3 regions of the Trinickia caryophylli genome follow, and region 2 is predicted to be linked to each of the others. Evidence: predicted binding sites of a transcription regulator. Region 2 holds the regulator's gene; each other region holds the start of a gene.
The links. Region 2 encodes FNR, which switches genes on or off when oxygen is low (the NO sensors DNR and NnrR bind a similar motif). Its sites were predicted from a motif close to TTGATNNNNATCAA; they were not measured.
Positions count from the first base shown of each region.

Region 1: the regulator FNR is predicted to act here: its motif matches at 1,833-1,846, upstream of U0034_RS23200 (fatty acid desaturase).
Region 3: the regulator FNR is predicted to act here: its motif matches at 1,605-1,618, upstream of cydD (thiol reductant ABC exporter subunit CydD).

Region 1 covers NZ_CP139971.1:905,754-909,031, reverse strand. Annotated here, with positions in the region: gene U0034_RS23215 (VOC family protein) at 444-860, opposite strand; gene U0034_RS23210 (helix-turn-helix transcriptional regulator) at 857-1,399, opposite strand; gene U0034_RS23205 (hypothetical protein) at 1,645-1,788, shown strand; gene U0034_RS23200 (fatty acid desaturase) at 1,983-3,047, shown strand.
Region 2 covers NZ_CP139970.1:170,794-174,071, forward strand. Annotated here, with positions in the region: gene U0034_RS00755 (class I SAM-dependent DNA methyltransferase) at 1-25, shown strand, start outside; gene U0034_RS00760 (sulfotransferase family protein) at 22-702, shown strand; gene U0034_RS00765 (universal stress protein) at 785-1,261, opposite strand; gene fnr (fumarate/nitrate reduction transcriptional regulator Fnr) at 1,547-2,323, shown strand; gene U0034_RS00775 (zinc-dependent alcohol dehydrogenase family protein) at 2,345-3,278, opposite strand, start outside.
Region 3 covers NZ_CP139970.1:3,982,062-3,985,339, reverse strand. Annotated here, with positions in the region: gene cydD (thiol reductant ABC exporter subunit CydD) at 1-1,445, opposite strand, end outside; gene U0034_RS18020 (cytochrome ubiquinol oxidase subunit I) at 1,790-3,278, shown strand, end outside.

The sequences.
Region 1 (3,278 bases), on a different replicon from region 2:
TATGCGATGCGTTGAGGCACCGTATTTCCATCGGCGAGGGAAAAGCGCCGGATTCAGCGTCACTTCACGCTGCCCAAGTTTTTTAATTGGAATCACGATGCCGACGGCGGCATCGCGGGCGCCTCGCGCATCGGGGGCGATGCAGGCGGCGCTACGTATAAGTGTGGATATCGGCCGTCGCTTACTGCGGCTTTACCCCTAGGGGATCATTTGTTTTGTAACGGAGCGATTTATGATTCGCCCTTGCTTGAATCGATAGTAATTGTGCGGTGCGGTCGGAATAAAAACGATACCGGAATGCGGGATTATTGGGCGGAGAAATAAGGGTTGGAGAAGCGGCTGGCAGTATGTTTCGATAAAAGGGCGCGACTTTCGACGAGCGCGCCGCTCATGACCCCGCTTGTCGCCCGCTTGTCGCCCCGCTCGTCACCGCCACCTCGCGCTTACGTACTTGTCTTCGGCGCCTGGATCATCTTCCATCCGTTACCGGCAGGGTCGCGAAAACCGGCATCGACGCTGCCATAGCGGTCTACCGGCTCCTGAGTGAATTCGACGCCGCGGGCTTTCAGTTGCGCATAGCTGGCCCGGCAATCATCCACATAAAGCACGAGGGGCGGCATGGCACCCTTGGCCACCATCGCCAGCAGAATCTGTGCGGTGGCTTCGTCATGAATGGGTGAGCCCGGTCTGAAGAGCCCCAACTGGAACGAAGGCTGATCCGGGTGCTGGACAGTGAGCCAGCGGTAATCGCCGTTGCGCACGTCTGTGTGCACGCGCAAACCCAGTTTGCCGACGTAGAAGTCGAGCGCTTCGTCCTGATTGTCGACGTACAGGCCCACCACGTTGATACCTTCGTTCATTTTGCCTCCTTGGTTGATGGCGCGACTCTATCGTCGGTGGCTCTGCGGCGCTTCTCCAAAACTGCGATCGTGAGATCGGGGCGCTGAGCGGCCCTCAGAATGCAGGCCGGCACGCGGTCGAGGTCTGGCATGTCGGCGCGGGTTTCGGCGCGCATCGCGCTCGGGCTGCGGCCCGTGATGTCGCGAAAGATCCGGCCGAACGTGCCCAGGCTCTCCCAGCCCGTCGCGAACGCGATCTCGGTAATGGTCAGTTCGGTGTCGCGCAACAGTGCGATGGCCTGCTCGATGCGCCGCGTGAGCAGGTACCGGTGCGGCGGGACACCGAAGGCCCGCTTGAACGAGCGTGCAAAATGAGCTTCGGAGACGCCGCTCACTGCCGATAGGCGCTTGACCGACCAGGATTCGTGCGAGGCCGCGTCCATGCGGTCCTTGGCGCGTAGCAGCCGGCGCAGTAGCGCGGGATCCTGCAGCGCATCGGCGCCCGCCACGCTACGGGGCGCGGCAGCCGGCAACGGGGAGCGGTCGTCGCGAGAGGGCATGGGTTCCACGGGGAAGGCTCGGTGTGGGGCGTAGTTTACGCTCGGTGCGAATGCCGGCACGTCCACGCCCTGCCGCCTGCCGGCGTTACGGGGGTATCGCTGCGGCTGACTGTAAATGAGAATTATTAGCGTTGTTCGAATTTATATGGCAGGATACGAACTGCGCGCACATCCCCGCGCCCGTTACGGGCCGTGCTGCGCGCGAAACCGACTGACGCGCGTCGCGCTATCTGTGCGGAGATCGTATGTTACGTCCAACCGGCTCGTGGGCCGTTCACCACCGGCGCCGCACGGCGGCCCTTCGCTACGTGCGCCTTGCAGCGGGGCTCGCCATCGTGGTTGCCGGCTGGACGGTGCAGATCATCGATTGGCTGCGCCACGCGAACTGAAGCGAAGGTATGCGGCGTTTGCCGCGTGCACGAGCGCATGTGCCTTGACATAAATCAAGCCGGCGCACGGCTGCTGCGCCGAACATGTCGGATTGCTTGAACCATGAGTCGTGCGCGCGCATCCGATGACACCGGGCCGCGGGCGACGGGGCCTGTTCCAACGCGATCGGCCCAGGATACGGGAAAGATTTGAAATGACGATGCCTAGCCGGCCAGTACCGCCGGACGCACCGCTGCCGCACCGGAAAACCCTGCGCAGTTGGCTTGAACCCTGGTCTGGACGTACGACACTCCGGCCGATTTTGCTTCTGATATTGGATTACGCACTTTTCGCGGCATTGTTGGCCGTGATCGTGCTGGTTCACAGCCTGGTCGTGAAGCTGGCCGCCGCGCTCGCCGCCGGTTTCGTCATCGGGCGGCTTTTCATTATTGGCCACGATGCCTGCCATCAAAGCCTGACTCCGCATCGCACGCTCAACAGGTGGCTGGGCCGCATTGCGTTCCTGCCGTCACTGACGCCCTATAGCCTGTGGGAAGTCGGGCACAACGTCGTGCACCACGGCTATACGAACCTGAAAGGATTCGATTTCATCTGGGCGCCGCTCACGCGGGAGGAGTTCGATGCGCTGCCGCGCTCGCGCCAATGGCTCGAGCGTCTTTATCGGTGCGGGTGGGCGCCCGGCCTCTATTACATGATCGAGATCTGGTGGCGCCGCATGTTCTTTCCGACCAAAGCCGCCATGCCCACGCGCCGGCCCGTATTTTTTCGAGACTGCTGGCTCGTTGCTGTGTTCTGGGCCTGCTGGCTTGCCGCACTCGTATGGGGCGCACAGGCGACGGGGCAATCGGTGTCGCTCCTGCTGTTGGCCGGCTTCGTGATTCCGTTCCTGTTCTGGTGCTCGATGATCGGTTTCGTGGTGTACGTGCATCACACGCACGAACGCGTTCGCTGGTACGACGATCGGGCGGCGTGGGCCAATGCGCAACCGTTCGTTTCCACCACGGTGCACCTCACGTTCAGATGGCGCTTCGGCGCGCTCATGCACCACATCATGGAGCATACGGCGCATCACCTCGACATGAGCATTCCTCTCTACCAGTTGAAGGACGCGCAGGCGAAGCTCGAAGAACTGCTGCCGCAGCGGATCGTCATCCAGCCGTTTTCGTGGCGTTGGTACTTCACGACAGCACGGCACTGCAAGCTCTATGATTTTCGCGCGTCGCGGTGGACCGGCTTCGACGGGCGGGCGTCCGCCTGAGCTTTGCCGACGTATTGGCTGAGACAGTCGGTGCTCCGGTCGTGCACGCGCTGCGCGGCAAGCCGTTCATCGCATGAGCTGGCGATGCCGCCCAAGCTCGAGTTCGCGCATGCCAAAGGGTTCAGCCTCTACATGCTGCGCGCGGTACTCAACGGCCGCGGCGACGAACTCGTCGAACTGATGAAAACCAACCTGCGTTGAAGGCAGGCGCACGCTGCGAATTCGCGGGCT
Region 2 (3,278 bases):
GAGCGAACGCAAAGGCCTCGAATGAGCTTGAAAGTGATCGGCGCCGGATTAGGGCGCACGGGCACGCTCTCTTTGAAGCTGGCGCTGGAGCATATCGGCTTCGGCCCGTGCTATCACGCCATGGAGATCGGCGCCACGCTGCGGAGATCGCTGCCTTTATGGCTCGACGCGATACACGGCGAGCCCGACTGGGACGCAATCTTCGACGGCTACGCGGCCACGGTGGATTATCCCGCTTGCTGTTTCTGGCCTGTGCTGCTCGCACGTTTTCCCGACGCACGGGTGATTCTCTCCGTTCGCGACGCCGATGGCTGGTTCGACTCGGTTCAGGAGACGATTTTTTCTCCGCGGGGCGCCAATCCGCTATTCGGTACGGCAGGGCGCGCGCTGAGCGAGTTTCTAAGGCGCGATTTCGGCGAAAGGATCGCCGACCGGGCGTTCATGACCGACTATTTCAGGCGCTGGAACCAGGCCGTCGTAGACTCGGTTCCGGCCGAGCAACTGCTCGTCTTTCCGGCGGAAGCGGGTTGGGAGCCGTTATGTGCTTTTCTCGGGGTCCCCGTGCCGAACGTACCCTACCCGCGCCTGCATGAGCGCAAGACGCGCGCAGACGGAGCACGGCAGCGTGCGCTTCCGTCCGACCCCGCCGAGCTCGAAACAAGGCTGCGCGCCTATTTGGACAGTTTGAGCGCCGGCTCATGACGCGAAGCGCGGCATGCCCTGCCGCTCGAATATTGCGCCGGCTTCATTGCGCGAGCCGGCCGTGATCGCTGCCGGCGGGCGATCAAAGCTCGGCCACCGGCTTTCCCGCTTCGGCATCGTGGCGCACGAGCAGCACCGGCACGTCGGCCGCACGCAGCAGCGACTCGGCGACGCTGCCGAGCAAGACGCGCCGCACACCCTGCCGGCCGTGCGTGCCCATGACGATCAATTCGGCCTCGAACTCGTCAGCCACGCGCGCGATGACGGCGGCGATACTTTCTCCATACGCATCGACGGCACGCGTGGTGCCTTGCACGTGGCAGGCAGCGAAGCGCTCCGCCGCCTCCTCGAGCGCCGCCGTGGCCGACTCAATCGCGGCCGCGCTCGCGCCTTCCTCCCCCTGGTAGACGGCCCCGACGTCGACGAGCTGGGGGGCATGCTCGACGACGCTGATGGCGACGACCGATGCGCCCGACGTCCTGGCGATTTTCACCGCCTCGTCGAGCGCGAGACGAGAGGCGCGACTGCCGTCGACGGCAGCGAGAATCTTCTTGTACATGAGAGTCCTCCGGGGCTGTCGCCCGTTGCACGGATGTGTTCGTGCAATAAGTGTGCGATGGCTGCGCCCCGCCCGGCTTGACCGAAATCAACGGCTGCCGCCAATCCGCACGCCTGACGAATCGGCGCTTTCCGGTGCCGCCGTAGGATAATCCTTACAACGCTTCGCGAACACTTACCGCAGTTTCGTACGCCGCCGATAGGTTTTCTCCGAGTGAACTTCCATACTTTCGCCATGGAAACCACTGCGGTGCCGATGTGCCCGCGACCACCGGCGGAGGCCAAGATGCTGCTCGAACTAGACCGTAACGACGACGTATGCACCGCACCGTCCGCCGCGCAAATCTCATGGCAACCGCGTGCAGCTCAGCCCGCACGTGCAACCGCACGTTGCTCGAGCTGCGCCATGCGCTCGGTCTGCATGCCCAATACACTCGCGGCGAAGGACCTCGCGCGCTTCGACACGATCGTGAGCGCAACGCGCGTCGTGATGCGCGGCGAAGCGCTTTATCGCTCGAGCGACGAGTTCCAAAGCGTGTATGCGGTGCGCTCGGGCTCCTTCAAGACAGTGGTGATGCATCGCGACGGACGCGAACAGGTCACGGGCTTTCATCTCGCCGGCGAAGTGCTGGGGCTCGATGCCGTGTGCGCGGAGCGCCACAGCAGCGACGCCATCGCGATCGAAGACAGCAGCGTCTGCATCATCCCTTACGCACTGCTCGAAGCGCTGTGCGCCGAGTCGAAATCGCTGCAGCATCAGGTCCTGCGCACGATGAGCGGCGAGATCGTGCGCGAATCGTCGCTGATGATGCTGCTCGGCACGATGAGCGCGGAGCAGCGCGTCGCCACGTTCTTGCTGAATCTCTCCACGCGCATGCAGGCGCGCGGCTATTCGGCCGCCGAATTCAACCTGCGCATGACGCGCGAGGAAATGGGCAACTACCTTGGCATGAAGCTCGAAACGGTGAGCCGCATGTTCTCGAAGTTCCAGCGCGACGGTCTTCTCGAAACGCACGGCAAGCAGATCCGCATCGTCGACCTCGAAGCACTCGCCCGGGTCTGAACGCGGTGGGCTGGGCCGCCGCTACCGCATCGTCAGCACGGCCGCGCCGGCAAGCCGCCCTTCGCGCAAGTCGGATAGCGCGACGTTCGCCTGCCGCAGCGGGTAGGCCGTCGTCTGAAGTTCGAGCGGTACCTGCCGGGCAACCCGCATGAAGGCGTGCCCGTCTTCGCGTGTCAGGTTCGCCACCGAGACGATTCGCCGTTCTCCCCAGAGCAGGTCGTAGGAAAAGGCCGGGATATCGCTCATGTGAATCCCGCCGCAGACCACGATGCCGCCCTTGACCACCGCCTTGAGCGCGGCCGGCACGAGTGCGCCCACGGGCGCGAAGATCAGCGCCGCATCGAGCGGCTCCGGCGCCGCTTCGTCGCTCGCGCCAGCCCAGGCGGCACCAAGCCGCCGGGCGAGCTGCTGCGCGGCCGTATCCCCCCGTCGCGTGAACGCATGGACGCTGCGCCCTTCGTGGTGCGCCACCTGCGCGACGATGTGCGCCGCCGCCCCGAATCCGTAGAGCCCGATGCGCTGCGCATCGCCCGCCATGGCGAGCGTCCGGTAGCCGATGAGGCCCGCACAAAGCAGCGGCGCCGCCGAAACGTCGTCGTACTGCGGCGGCAGATGAAAGCAGTAGCCGCTGTCGGCAACGGTGCGCTCGGCGTACCCACCGTCGATCGTATAGCCCGTGAATGCCGGTGCGTCGCAAAGGTTTTCCCGGCCGTGCCGGCAATAGCCGCAGTGGCCGCAGGTATGGCCGAGCCAAGGCACGCCTACCCGGTCGCCAAGCGCGAAACCCGTTACACCCTCGCCGAGCCCGGCCACGGTGCCGACGATTTCGTGCCCCGGCACGAGCGGCGTTTTCGGGTGCCGCAGTTCGCCGTCCACGACATGCAGGTCGGTGCGGCATACACCGCATGCATGCACGTCGATCAGCAACTGGCCCGGGCCGGGGCGCGGATCCGGC
Region 3 (3,278 bases), 480 kb from region 2:
GAGAGGCCCATCCCGCGCTCGCCGAGCGGTGTATCGTAGCCGCGCGGCAAGGCCGTGACGAACGCGTGCGCGCCGGCAAGCCGCGCGGCATCGCACACTTGCTCGAGCGTCGCGTCGGGCCGGGCGAGCCTCAGGTTATCCAGCACGGAGCCGGCAAATACGTGCGCCCGTTGCGGCACCCAAGCCACCTTCGCGAGCCAGCTCGCCTCGTCCACTTCGTCCAACCGCTGATCGCCGATCCAGATCGCCCCGCTCTGCTCGCGCGCGAAGCGCAGCAGCAGATGCAGCACCGTACTCTTGCCCGCTCCGCTCGGGCCTACGAGCGCCGTGACGCGGCCCGGCTCCGCTGCGAACGTGAGCCCGTCGAGCGCCTTGCGTCCCGGCGCATACTCGAATGCAACGCTGTCGAAACGAATACCGTACGCCGCGGCCTCGGCCAGCGGGCCGGCATTTTCCGGCAGTCCCGGCAATGGCGTCTCGAGAATTTCGGCGATGCGCTCCGCGGCGCCGATCGCCTCCATGCGCGCGTGGTAATGCGTGCCGAGTGTGCGAAGCGGCAAGTAGAACTCCGGCGCCAGCAACAGTACGAAGAACGCCGGCTGAAAATGCACCTTTGCGTAGAGCAGGTTGAAACCGATCAACACGGCCACGACGGCGATGCTGACAGTCGAGAGAAATTCGAGCGCCACCGACGAGAGAAATGCGATGCGCAGCACCTGCATCGTGCTTTGCCGGTACGACTCCGACACGCGCGCGACCATGCGCGCCTCGCGGCGGCTGGCATTGAAAAGCTTGAGAGTCGTCAGGCCGGCGAGCGTATCGAGAAAGCGCGCACTCAGGCGAGCGAGCGTGCGCCATTGGCGCTGATTCGCCTCCACGGCGTCCTTGCCGAGCAGGATCATGAATACGGGAATGAGCGGCGCCGTCAGCATCAGCACGAGCCCCGAAACCCAATCGACGGGAAACACGACGGCGAGAATCGCGAGCGGCAGCAGCGCCGTCAACGCACGATTAGGCAGCCAGCGCGCGTAATAGCCCTCGAGTGCTTCGATGCCTGCGACAAGATGACTCGCCAGCGCCCCGCTCGATTCGTGCTGCAGCCCGAGCGGGCCCAGCGCCTGGATGCGGCGCATGAGTTCGGCGCGCAGTTGCGTGCGTACGGACGACGCCGCGACGAAGGCGTGACGTTCCGCCGCACGCACGAAAAGAAAACGCAGCGCAAATACCGGCAGCATGGCGGCCAGCGCGGGCCAGACGGCCCCGAGCGAGGCGTGGCGGATGACGACTGCATCGACGCTCCAGGCGAGCAGCGCGGCCTGCACGATCACGAGCACGCCGCCGAGGAGTCCCATCGCCACCGCCATGCGCAGCGGCGAACGCACCTTGCGCGCGCGCTCGGCAAGCCAGGCGTCGAGAATTTTCTTGAGTTTCGAATCGGGATTCATGCGCGAGGAAACGAATACGTGGCGAGGATCGGAATGCGCCGTCAGGCCGCACCTTAACAGAATCGTGCGCCGCGCCGCGCGCGAGTTGCGCGTCCAACACGAGATGCGCGCATTTGCCAATGCAATTGCGACGGTATGCCGCAAGAAATCGCGCGGCGCTTAACTAAAATCAAGTATCGGGAAAACGTCCGTTTTACGACGACCCGAGCCCGATCGGAGAAACTTCGCAAAACCACACGCATCGACGGCCCAATGATGTTCGACCGACACGATCGGACATGACCCGGCCGGCCCTGCTCCCCACACTGCACACGATTCGAAAATGGCTTTCAACGGAGCACCCCATGATTAGCGATACCGTGGTCGAGCTGTCGCGGCTGCAGTTTGCCGCCACCGCGCTTTATCACTTTCTTTTCGTCCCGCTCACTTTGGGACTGTCGTTCCTGCTCGCGGTCATGGAGACCGTCTACGTCATCACCGGCAAGAAGATCTATCGGGACATCACGCAGTTCTGGAGCAAGCTCTTTCTCATCAACTTCGCACTCGGGGTCGCGACGGGCCTCACGATGGAGTTCGAGTTCGGCACCAACTGGTCGTTCTACTCGGGCTTCGTCGGCGATATCTTCGGCGCGCCGCTTGCGATCGAAGGGCTGATGGCGTTCTTCATGGAGTCGACCTTCGTCGGCCTCATGGCGTTCGGCTGGGACCGTCTTTCGAAAGGCAGGCATCTGGCCGTAACCTACCTCGTCGCGCTCGGCTCGAACCTGTCGGCACTCTGGATTCTCGTGGCCAACGGCTTCATGCAGAACCCGCAGGGCGCGTCCTTCAATCCGGTCACGATGCGCATGGAGCTCACGAGTTTCGCCTCGCTCATCTTCAGCGAAGACGCGCAGACGAAGTTCGTTCACACGAGCATCGCAGGCTATGTGACGGCCGCGATCTTCGTGACGGGCATCAGCGCCTATTACATGCTGCGCGGCCGGCACCTCGAGCTTGCCAAGCGCTCGTTTCGCATGGCGAGCCTGTTCGGCGTGCTGTCGGTGGCCGGCGTAATCACGCTGGGCGACGCACTCGGCTTCGTCGGCGGTCACGCTCAGCCGTCGAAACTCGCGGCCATGGAAGCGATGTGGCAGACCGAGAAGGCGCCGGCGCCGTTCAACATCGCGGCGTGGCCCGTCGACGGCGAAGGTCGCAATGCCTGGAGCATCCAGATCCCCTACGTGCTGACGCCGCTGCTCACGCATACCCTCACGACGGTGGTGCCGGGCGTCGACAAGATCCAGGCCGATGCAGTGAAGCGGATCAAGAACGGCATTCCGGCCGTGGCCGCGCTCAAGGTACTGAGCTCGGACCCGACGAATGCCGCCGCGCTCGCCCAGTTCGAGGCGCACAAGGCCGACCTCGGCTACGGTTTCCTCGTCAAGCGCTACGCGGCGGGTCAGGACGTCGAGAAGGCAACCGATGCCGACATCGTGAAAGCGTCGAAGGACACGGTGCCGAACGTCTTCCTGATGTTCTGGGTGTTTCGCATCATGGTGGCGTGCGGCCTGCTCATGCTCGCCTATTTCGTCATCGCCGTGATTCTCTCGCTGCGCGGCGACGTGCACCGCCGGCGCCGCTTCCTGAAGCTCGCCCCCTGGATGATTCCGGTGCCGTTCATCGCCTGCGAAACGGGGTGGATCACCGCCGAAGTCGGGCGCCAGCCCTGGTCGGTCTACGGCATGCTGCCGACCTGGATGTCCGCTTCCACGCACAGCGTCGAATACATGGTGTTCTCGCTCGTCGGCTTCGTGCTGCTCTACTCGATCTTCATCGCGGTCGAGATGTACCTGA